Regions from separate parts of the Pseudonocardia ailaonensis genome, predicted to be linked through region 1. Evidence: riboswitches for the same ligand, from Rfam matches in the RefSeq annotation. Region 1 holds a riboswitch; the other holds the start of a gene.

Region 1 (4,765 bases):
GTGGTGTCCGCCACGCCGCCGGTGGTGAGCCTGAAGGAGTCGATCGCCCAGTCCAGGTAGGACTGCTGGTCCGCCGTGCGCAGCGGCAGCAGCTCCCGCAGCGCGGGCTCGTCCACCTGCACGATCCGCAGGCCGGCGGCCTCGAGGTCGCGCACCTCGTCGCGCAGCGCCAGGCCGACCTGTCGCGCGGTGTCCCCCGGCGGCTGGTCGTCCCGGACGAACGACCAGGCCAGGATCGTGACCGGACCGGTCAGCATCGCCTTCATCGGCCGCGCGGTCAGCGACTGCGCGAACGTGCTCCACCCCACCGTGATCGGCGACGGGCGGGAGACGTCCGAGTGCAGCACGGGCGGCCGCACGCAGCGCGAGCCGTAGGACTGCACCCAGCCGGAGTCCGTCACCGCGAACCCGTCGAGGTGCTCGGCGAAGTACTGCACCATGTCGTTGCGCTCGGGCTCGCCGTGCACGAGCACGTCCAGCCCGATGTCCTCCTGCAGCCGGACCACGCGCTCGATCTCCGCGCGCATCCGCGAGGCGTACTCGGCGTCGTCGATCGTCCCGGCCCGCAGGGCGGCCCGGTCGCGCCGGATCTCCGCGGTCTGCGGGAAGGACCCGATCGTGGTCGTGGGGATCAGCGGCAGGTTCAGGGCCGCGTCCTGCGCCTTGGCCCGCACCTCCCCGGCCGGCCGGCGGTAGTGGTCCGCGCCGAGGGCCTCGAGCCGGGCCCGCACCCGGTCGTCACGCTGTGCCGGCCGGGCGGCCACGGCGCGGGCGGCCGCGAGCTCCTCCGTCATGTGCTCGCCGCGCAGCGCCCTGCCCAGCACGACCACCTCGGCGACCTTCTGGCGCGCGAACGAGAGCCGTTCCCGCAGAACGGGATCCAGCGCCCCTTCGCGTGCGGTGTCGTAGGGCACGTGCAGCAGCGAGCAGGAGCTCGAGATCTCCACCCGGCCCGCGATACCCAGCAGGGTGGCCGCCGCGGCCAGCGCGGCGTCCGGCCCGGTCCGCCAGACGTTGCGGCCCTCGACCACTCCGGCGAGCACGGTCTTCTCGCGCAGTCCGATCAGCTGCGCCGTCGCCTCGAGATCCGACCTCCCGGCCACCAGGTCGAGCGCGATGCCGTCGATCGGCGCGTCCGCCAGGACCGGCAGCGCCGGGCCGAGCGGGCCGAAATAGCCCGCGACGAGCAGGGCGGGCCGGTCGGTGAGCCCGCCGAGCCGCGCGTAGGCGCGGCGCAGCGCGGCGAGCTCCTCGGGCGTCCGGTCGGCGGCGAAGGCGGGCTCGTCGAGCTGCACCCACTCCGCACCGGCCGCGGCGAGCTCGCCGAGCAGCCGTGCGTAGACGTCGAGCAGGTCGTCGAGCCGGTCCAGCGGGCGGAACCCCTCCTCCGCCGCCTTGCTGAGCAGCAGGAACGTCACCGGGCCGACCAGCACCGGCCGGGTCACGAGGCCCTCGGCCAGGCCTTCCCGGAAGTCCTCGACGGGCGTGCGGTCCCACAGCCGGAACCGGGTGTCGGGCCCGATCTCGGGGACGAGGTAGTGGTAGTTCGTGTCGAACCACTTGGTCATCTCGAGCGCCGGGGCTCCCTCGGTCCCGCGGGCCATCGCGAACAGCAGGTCGAGCGGCTCCCCCGGGACGAGCCGGGTGAACCGCGGCGGGATCGCCCCGACGGTCAGGGCCGCGTCGAGCATCTGGTCGTAGTACGAGAACGTGTTGCCGGGCACCGAGCCCAGGCCGGCGGCACGCAGCTCGGCCCGGGTGTCGCGGCGCAGCCCGGCGGCGACGTCACGCAGCTCGGCCGCGGTGCCCTGGCCGCGCCAGTAGCGCTCCACGGCGCGCTTGAGCTCGCGGTCCGGTCCGATGCGCGGGTACCCCAGGACGGTGCTGCCCAAGACCGGGCTGCCCAGCGGTCGACGATCTGGCACTGCTCTCTCCTCGCGAGCGGTGGGAGGACCCACGGCCGCGCAGGAGCGACGCCACCGGGCACACGCGTGCCCGGTTCCGCCGAGCCCACCCGCGAGGCCACGGATCCGCGCGCACCGGTCGGCGCGCGCACCGGCGGCAGGTCTTCGGACTCGTGGGCGCCCTGCTCGTCCCTACTGGCCGTCGCTTCCCGAGGTCTCCCCCAGTGCGTCTGACGGCGGTCGTTCCCACTCACCGCTGCGGGGCAGTCCCGGAGTCACACCGGGTTCCCTCTTGCCTCACCACCACCCCGGGCGGGGTGGCCGTGAACCGTCGGCCTGGGCAGCCTACGGCAGGTCGCCCACCACCCGGGCGTGATCCGGCGCTCAGAGATCGCGCCGGTCGTCGGTTCGGGGCGAGATCGAGCAGCCCGTCGTCCGGCGCACCGACGAGTGCCTCCACGTCGTGCAGGACCGCCACGACCGTCGCCCGTCGGAGGCTCACGTCCGATCGACCCTGGTGAAGGGTCAGCCGGCCGAGACCAGCTCCGCCCGCTCTCCCGCGCCCGCGCGGGCGAGGACCTTCTCGGCCAGCGGCGCGAACGCCACCCCGATCACGCCCCACAGCAGGACCTGGGCGCACACCGAGTAGAACCGGAAGCGGAACAGGACGTCGGGATCGAAGCCCGGGAACACGATCGTCCCGGCCGCGTCCTTGAGCGGCTGCGGGGTCTCGGTGAGCAGCGGGGTCGCGCTGTCGGCGTTGGCCGAGAGCGATCCGAGCGGCGGCAGCAGCCCCATGACCACCCCGATGACCACCACGAACGCCAACCCGGCCAGCAGCGTCGCGGTCCAGGTGCCGAACCGCGCGCGCAGCCGGTCACCGAGCCACAGCGCGACCATGCCCATCAGCACGCAGGCGATCACCAGCACCGCGTACAACCCGGCCCGCTGCCCGATGGTGTCCGGGTTGCCGATCGCCGGCGGGTTCGCCGGATACTTGGCGAACGGCACCAGGTACAAGGCCAGGAACCCCGCCAGCGCGACCAGCAGCGACATCTGCCGCGGGCGGGTGTTGCCGTGCCGGCCGTAGAGCAGGCAGAACGCCACCCCGAAGAACAGGCCCACCGCGAGCCCGAAGAAGACCATGCCGACGCCGATGCCCAGGTTGCCCTGGATCGCCCGGCTGAAGATCTCCGGACCCTCGGGCTCGACCGCCTGTCCGGCCGCCTTGGCGAGCGCCTCCTCGACCTCGCCGCGCGCGCTCTCGTAGTCGATCGCCTGCTGGATCAACGGCTCCGCGAAGATCCGCGCGAAGACGAAGGCCACCAGGCCGCCGAGCGCGCCCACCGCAGCGGCGCGCAGGATCAGTGCTCTCGCGATCATCTCTCGCCGGTTCTCAGTGGCAGGGGAAGCCGAGGAAGTGCCGTGCGTCGTGCACGAACTCGTGGACCACCATCGAGTTGCCGAACACCGAGGTCGCGCCCTCGTCGATCCCGATGAAGTAGTAGACCAGCAGCCCCAGCACGAGGGCGCCGATCAGCCAGGGCATCGTCTGGGAGACGGGGATCGCCACGGGGCGGGCGACCGATCCCACCGACGGGTTCGCGGACATCGTTCCTCCGGGTTCAGTACAGCGACAGTAAAGGCTTGACAAAGCCTCATGCCTGTGCATATGACCAGACGACGGTAGGCCGCCGCCACGACGGAGTCAACGACCGCTCATATGCGAGAGTGTTCACGCATCAGGCCCGCCAGCGGTGGGGAACGGCCTCCCGGCGGCGCCTGGAAATGCTTCTCACCTGCAGGAACACGGCAACAGGGATGTTGTGGGGACAGTGTCCGAACTCTTCCCAGTACGCGTGGGGCGCCCTACCTTCCTGACCATGAGCACCCACACCCACGAGCACGCCCACGGCGACACCGCGCACACCCACGAGCACGGGGCACACGACCACCAGCACGTGGAGCACACCCACACCCACACGCACGCGGACGAGACCCACGAGCACACCCACGCGCACGACGCCGACGTCGAGCAGGCGCACGAGCACGCGCACTAGGAGGCGACTCCCAGTCCGGGTCGCCGACACCGGGATCCCGGCGTCGGCAGGCCCGGACCGTCCGATCGAGGGGGCCCGGACCCCGACCGAGGACGAAAGTCGGGGAACGTGCATTTCCCTGCCAACCGGACGAAAACCGGACTCCCCCACTTCTACCGGACACCGTGCGCGCCACCGGCATTGGGCCGGGAAGGTGAGCCGCGCCGCCCCACCTGCCGAGAGTCGGTTATTGCGTCTAACTTGCGAGAGCGATGTTCCGGCAGCGTTCTCGGAGGGCGACCATGCACATTCCCGACGGATACCTGAGCCCGCAGACCTGTGCGGTCGGGTTCGTCGTGGCCGCCCCGATGCTCGCCACCGCGGCCGTGCGCGTGAAGCGGCGGGTGAAGACCCGCAACGTGCCCACCCTCGCCGTGCTCGCCGCCGTCAGCTTCCTGATCATGATGTTCAACGTGCCGATCCCGGACGGGACGACGGCGCATGCGGTCGGGGCGGCGCTGATCGCGATCCTGTTGGGGCCCTGGGCGGCGACGATCGCCGTGACCGTCGCGCTGGCCTTCCAGGCGCTGCTGTTCGGCGACGGCGGGGTGCTCGCGTTCGGCGTCAACGTCGTCAACATGGCGATCGTGATGCCGTGGGTGGCCTACGGCGCGTACAAGCTCGTCAGCAGGGGCGCGACGCTGACCGCACCGCGCCGGATCGTCGCCGCGTTCCTCGCCGGCTATGCGGGTATCAACGCCTCCGCACTCTGTGCCGCAGCGGAACTGGGCATCCAGCCCGACCTGTTCCACGACGCCGCGG
Region 2 (4,765 bases), 200 kb from region 1:
GGGCGCCGGTGCGCTGACCGTCCATCGTGGCCCGTTCCACGAACCGGGCCCGGTCGAGCTTGCCCGCGTCCTCGAAGGCCCCCCGGACGTTCCCGAAGGTCCTCCCCAGCTTCATGACGGCGGCGGAGTCCGTGGCGCGCAACCGTTCCGCCAGGACCTCGCGGGGCAGCGTGCCGGGCAGGACGGTGAGGATCTCGTCCCGCTCGACGAGCGGCTGGCCGAGCGCCGCGGCCGACGCGGACACCGAGGTCACCCCGGGCACGACCTCGGCGCGGAACCGGCCCGCCAGTCGCTTGTGCATGTGCATGTAGGAGCCGTAGAAGAGCGGATCGCCCTCGGCGAGCAGCACGACGTCCCGGCCCGCCTCCAGGTGGGCGGCGAGGCGGGCGGCGGCGTCGGTGTAGAAGTCGTCGATCGCGCGCTGGTAGTCCGCGACCGTCTCCGTGGTGACGGGGTAGACCAGCTGCTCCTCGATCTGGTCGCCGCGCAGGTACGGCTCGGCGATGCGGCGCGCGATGGAGCGGCCGTGCCGGGCGGAGTGGTAGGCGATCACGTCCGCGGCGCCGACCAGCCGGGCCGCCTTGATCGTGACGAGCTCGGGATCGCCCGGGCCCAGCCCGACGCCGTAGAGGGTCCCGCGCGGGCCCGATGGCTCGCTCGCGTGCTCGATCACGCGATCTCCTGCTCGGACGCCAGCGCGTTGAGCGCGGCGGCGGTGATCGCCGAGCCGCCCCGGCGTCCGTGGACGACGAGGTACTCGAGATCGGTCCGCGCGGCGAGGGCGGCCTTGGACTCGGCGGCCCCGATGAACCCCACCGGGATGCCGAGGATCGCGGCCGGCCGGGGGGCGCCCGCGTCGATCATGTCGAGGAGGTGGAACAGCGCCGTGGGGGCGTTGCCGATCGCGACGACCGCACCGTCGAGCCTCTCGCGCCACAGCTCCATCGCGGCGGCCGAGCGGGTGTTGCCGATCGTCGAGGCGATCCCGGCCACCTCGGGCTCGCGCAGGGTGCAGACGACCTCGTTGTCCTTCGGCAGCCGGGCCCGGGTCACGCCCGAGGCGACCATGGTCGCGTCGCACAGGATCGGGGCGCCGTCGCGCAGCGCCTTCCGCGCGGCGGTGACGACCCCGGGGGAGTACGCGATGTCGCCGGTGAGATCGACCTGGCCGCAGGCGTGGATCATGCGCACCGCCACGTACGCGACGTCCGGCGGGAAGCCGGACAGGTCCGCCTCCGCGCGGATCGTGGCGAAGCTGCGCCGGTAGATCTCCGCGCCGTCGCGGATGTAGTCGCTGGTCATGGTGCTCCGGTCGGGCTGGGGCGGGTGTCGTCGAACAGGCTGGGGCCGGACGGGCCGGGGTCGGCGGATCCGGACGGGTCGGGGCCGGCCGGGCCGGCGGCGGTGGCGGTGGTGCCGACGGCGGAGGGGCGGGAGTCCCTGCCGCGCAACGCGGACGCCAGGTCGGGCACGACCACGTCGGTGAGCTCGTCGCGGTAGCGGTAGGTCCCGTCGGGCAGGGCGATCAGGTCGAGGTGCTCCTCGTGCGGCGCCCCGCAGCGCCGCTCGCAACCGACGACGTGGGCCCGGCGGGCCGCGGTGAGCAGCGGCAGGACCGCGCGGACGTCGGCGCGGACGTCGGCGTGGGACTTCGCGCAGCCCGGCCGGCCCGCGCAGGCGGAGACCGCGAGCGCGGGATCGTCGGCGGTGAGGACGAACCCGTTGGCGCGCAGGCGCTCCCACGCGTCGTCCGCGGGATCGGGGAGGACCAGGGTGCGCCAGGGCGTGACGATCACCTCCGGCGCCGCGGTCGCGAGGGCCCGGAGCTGGGCGGCCGACAGCTCGCCCAGGACGGGGGCGACGCCGAGCGCCGTGCCGCCGTCCGTCCGGTGGATCGGCCCGACCGGGGCGTGGTCGTCGTCCGGGAAGGGGAGCGGCCGGTCGCTGCCGGAGGCGGGGGCACCGGGCGGCAGGGCCGCCTCGATCCGGGCCGCCGCGCCGGGCACCTCCGCGGCGCGCCACGCGCCCCGGCCGCCTTCACCGCCCTCGCCGTCCCCGCGAATCGTGAGAAACACCTCAGCGGCGGACACCAGCAGGGCCGGGGCGTCCGCCGGGGCGCACCCGATCGCCGTCGCCACCCCTGCGACCTGCAGGAACCCGTGGTCCGGGGTGTCGGCGAGCCAGCAGAGGTCGGGGCGCTCGGCGGCGACGTCCCCGCGCCCGTCGTCCAGGGCGAACAGGAACCGGCCGGGGAGCGCGGCGAGGCCGGGGACCGCGCAGAGCGCCTCGTCGAGTGCCCGGGCGAGCCCCCGGACGTCCGCCAGCCCACCGGTCAGGCCCGACAACGGCGACGCCAGGATGTTGCGCACCCGCTCGTGCTCCGCAGCGGGGATCAGCCCGGCCGCCGCGAGCCGCGACACGAGCCGCGGGTCCTCCCGGTCCAGCCCCCTGAGCTGCAGGTTCCCCCGCGACGTGAGGTGCGCCGCACCGTCTCCCAGCTCCTGCGCGCAGCCCGCCAGCGCCCGCAGCTGTGCCGCGCTCACCACTCCGCCCGGCAGCCGGACGCGGGCCAGCGCGCCGTCCGCGGCGTCGTGCGTCGCGAGGACGCCGGGGCAGGCGTCGGCTCGGGTGCGGGGGGTGGACACGGCGACACTGTAGGCATGCGCCACCACGGCCCGTCGAGATGAACCCACCCACGCCGGCGCCGTGGTCGACCGGGGGTGAGGTTCATCTCGGCCGGGGCGGGAGGGCTGCTTGACGCGGGGACGGGCGGGTGCGGAGAGTGGTCCCCACAACTGCAGAGGCGTGCGGGAACCAGGAAGCCGGTGCGAGTCCGGCGCGGTCCCGCCACTGTCACCGGGGAGCGGACCCCGCATCAGGCCACGGGCGCGAGCCCGGAAGGCCGGGGCGAGCGCCGATCCGGGAGCCAGGACACTGCCCCGCGCGCCGACCCACTCACTGACCCGGGACGAGGATCCCGAGGAAGGGACCCCGTGATGAGTCCTGCCCCGCCCGCGCCGCAGGGCTCGAGCCGCATCCTGCTGCTCTCGACCTCCGACACGGACCTGCTCTCCGCACGGGCCTCGGGGGCGGACTTCCGGCCGGCGAACCCCAACCGCGTGCTGCTCGACGAGCTGCCCGGCATGGTCGCCGAGGCCGACGTCGTGGTGGTCCGGGTCCTCGGCGGCTACCGGTACTGGGAGGAGGGCCTCGATCTCCTGCGTGCCGCCGGCACCCCGCTCGTCGCCCTCGGCGGCGAGATGGCGCCGGACGCCGAGATGATGGAGCTCTCCACGGTCCCCGCGGGCGTCGCGGCCGAGGCCCACACGTACCTGGCGCAAGGCGGGGCCGACAATCTCGCGCAGCTGCACGCCTTCCTCTCCGACACGGTCCTGCTGACCGGGGAGGGCTTCGCGCCCCCGACCGCGCTGCCCGAGTGGGGAGTCCTGGAGCGCGCGGCGACCCCGCAGCAGGGGCCGACCGTCGCCGTCCTCTACTACCGGGCCCAGCAGATCGCCGGGAACACCGCGTACGTCGAGGCGCTCTGCCGGGCCGTCGAGGCCCGCGGCGCCACCGCGCTGCCGATCTTCTGCGCCTCCCTGCGCCAGGCGCCCGCCGCGCTGCTCGAGACCCTGAAGCAGGCGGACGCCCTGGTCGTCACCGTGCTCGCGGCCGGCGGCACCAAGCCCGCCCAGGCCCAGGCCGGCGGCGAGGACGAGGAATGGGACGTCACGGAGCTCGCCGCGCTCGACGTCCCGATCCTGCAGGGCCTCTGCCTCACCTCCAGCCGCGCCACCTGGGACTCCAACGACGACGGGCTCACCCCGCTCGACGTCGCCACGCAGGTCGCCGTGCCCGAGTTCGACGGCCGGCTGATCACGGTTCCCTTCTCCTTCAAGGAGATCGACGCCGACGGCCTGTCGGTCTACGTCCCGGACCACGAGCGCGCGGCCCGGGTGGCCGGGATCGCCGTGCGGCACGCCGAGCTGCGGCGGATCCCGGACGCGGACAAGAGGATCGTGCTCATGCTGAGCGCGTACCCGACCAAGCACGCGCGGATCGGCAACGCGGTCGGCCTGGACACGCCGGCGTCCACGGTGGCGCTGCTGCGGGCCATGCGGGACAAGGGATACGACATCGGGGCCTTCCCGGGTGTCGATGCCGAGGACGGCGACGCGCTGATCCACGCGCTCATCGAGGCCGGCGGGCAGGACCCGGACTGGCTCACCGAGGAGAAGCTGGCGGGCAACCCGATCCGCATCTCCGCCGAGACCTACCGACGCTGGTTCGACACGCTGCCGGCGGACTTCCGGGAGGGCGTCGAGGAGCACTGGGGCGCCGCGCCGGGCGAGCACTACGTCCAGAACGGCGACATCGTCGTCGCGGCGCTGCGCAGCGGCAACGTCACGCTGATCGTGCAGCCCCCGCGGGGGTTCGGCGAGAACCCGGTCGCGATCTACCACGACCCGGACCTGCCGCCGTCGCACCACTACCTCGCGGCCTACCGGTGGCTCGCCGCGGACCCGGCGGACGGCGGCTTCGGCGCCCACGCGATCGTCCACATCGGAAAGCACGGGAACCTGGAGTGGTTGCCGGGCAAGACCCTCGGCATGTCCGCGAGCTGCGGGACCGATGCGGCCCTGGGTGACCTCCCGCTGATCTACCCCTTCCTCGTCAACGACCCGGGGGAGGGGACGCAGGCCAAGCGCCGGGCGCACGCCACGCTCGTCGACCACCTGATCCCGCCGATGGCCCGCGCCGAGAC

Evidence for each region. Region 1 has a riboswitch for cobalamin ahead of metE (5-methyltetrahydropteroyltriglutamate--homocysteine S-methyltransferase). Riboswitches for the same ligand answer to the same signal wherever they lie in the genome.
Region 2: another riboswitch for cobalamin. It lies ahead of cobN (cobaltochelatase subunit CobN); the one in region 1 lies ahead of metE (5-methyltetrahydropteroyltriglutamate--homocysteine S-methyltransferase).

Annotation. Positions count from the first base shown of each region.
Region 1 covers NZ_BAAAQK010000012.1:201,516-206,280, reverse strand. The annotation lists gene metE (5-methyltetrahydropteroyltriglutamate--homocysteine S-methyltransferase) at 1-1,925, opposite strand, end outside; cobalamin riboswitch at 2,044-2,252, opposite strand; gene ABD324_RS19485 (CbtA family protein) at 2,430-3,287, opposite strand; gene ABD324_RS19480 (CbtB domain-containing protein) at 3,301-3,516, opposite strand; gene ABD324_RS19475 (zinc transporter Slc39a7) at 3,788-3,964, shown strand; gene cbiM (cobalt transporter CbiM) at 4,246-4,765, shown strand, end outside.
Region 2 covers NZ_BAAAQK010000012.1:402,769-407,533, forward strand. The annotation lists gene ABD324_RS20400 (precorrin-2 C(20)-methyltransferase) at 1-673, opposite strand, end outside; gene ABD324_RS20405 (precorrin-8X methylmutase) at 670-1,302, opposite strand; gene ABD324_RS20410 (precorrin-3B synthase) at 1,299-2,645, opposite strand; cobalamin riboswitch at 2,816-2,937, shown strand; gene cobN (cobaltochelatase subunit CobN) at 2,997-4,765, shown strand, end outside.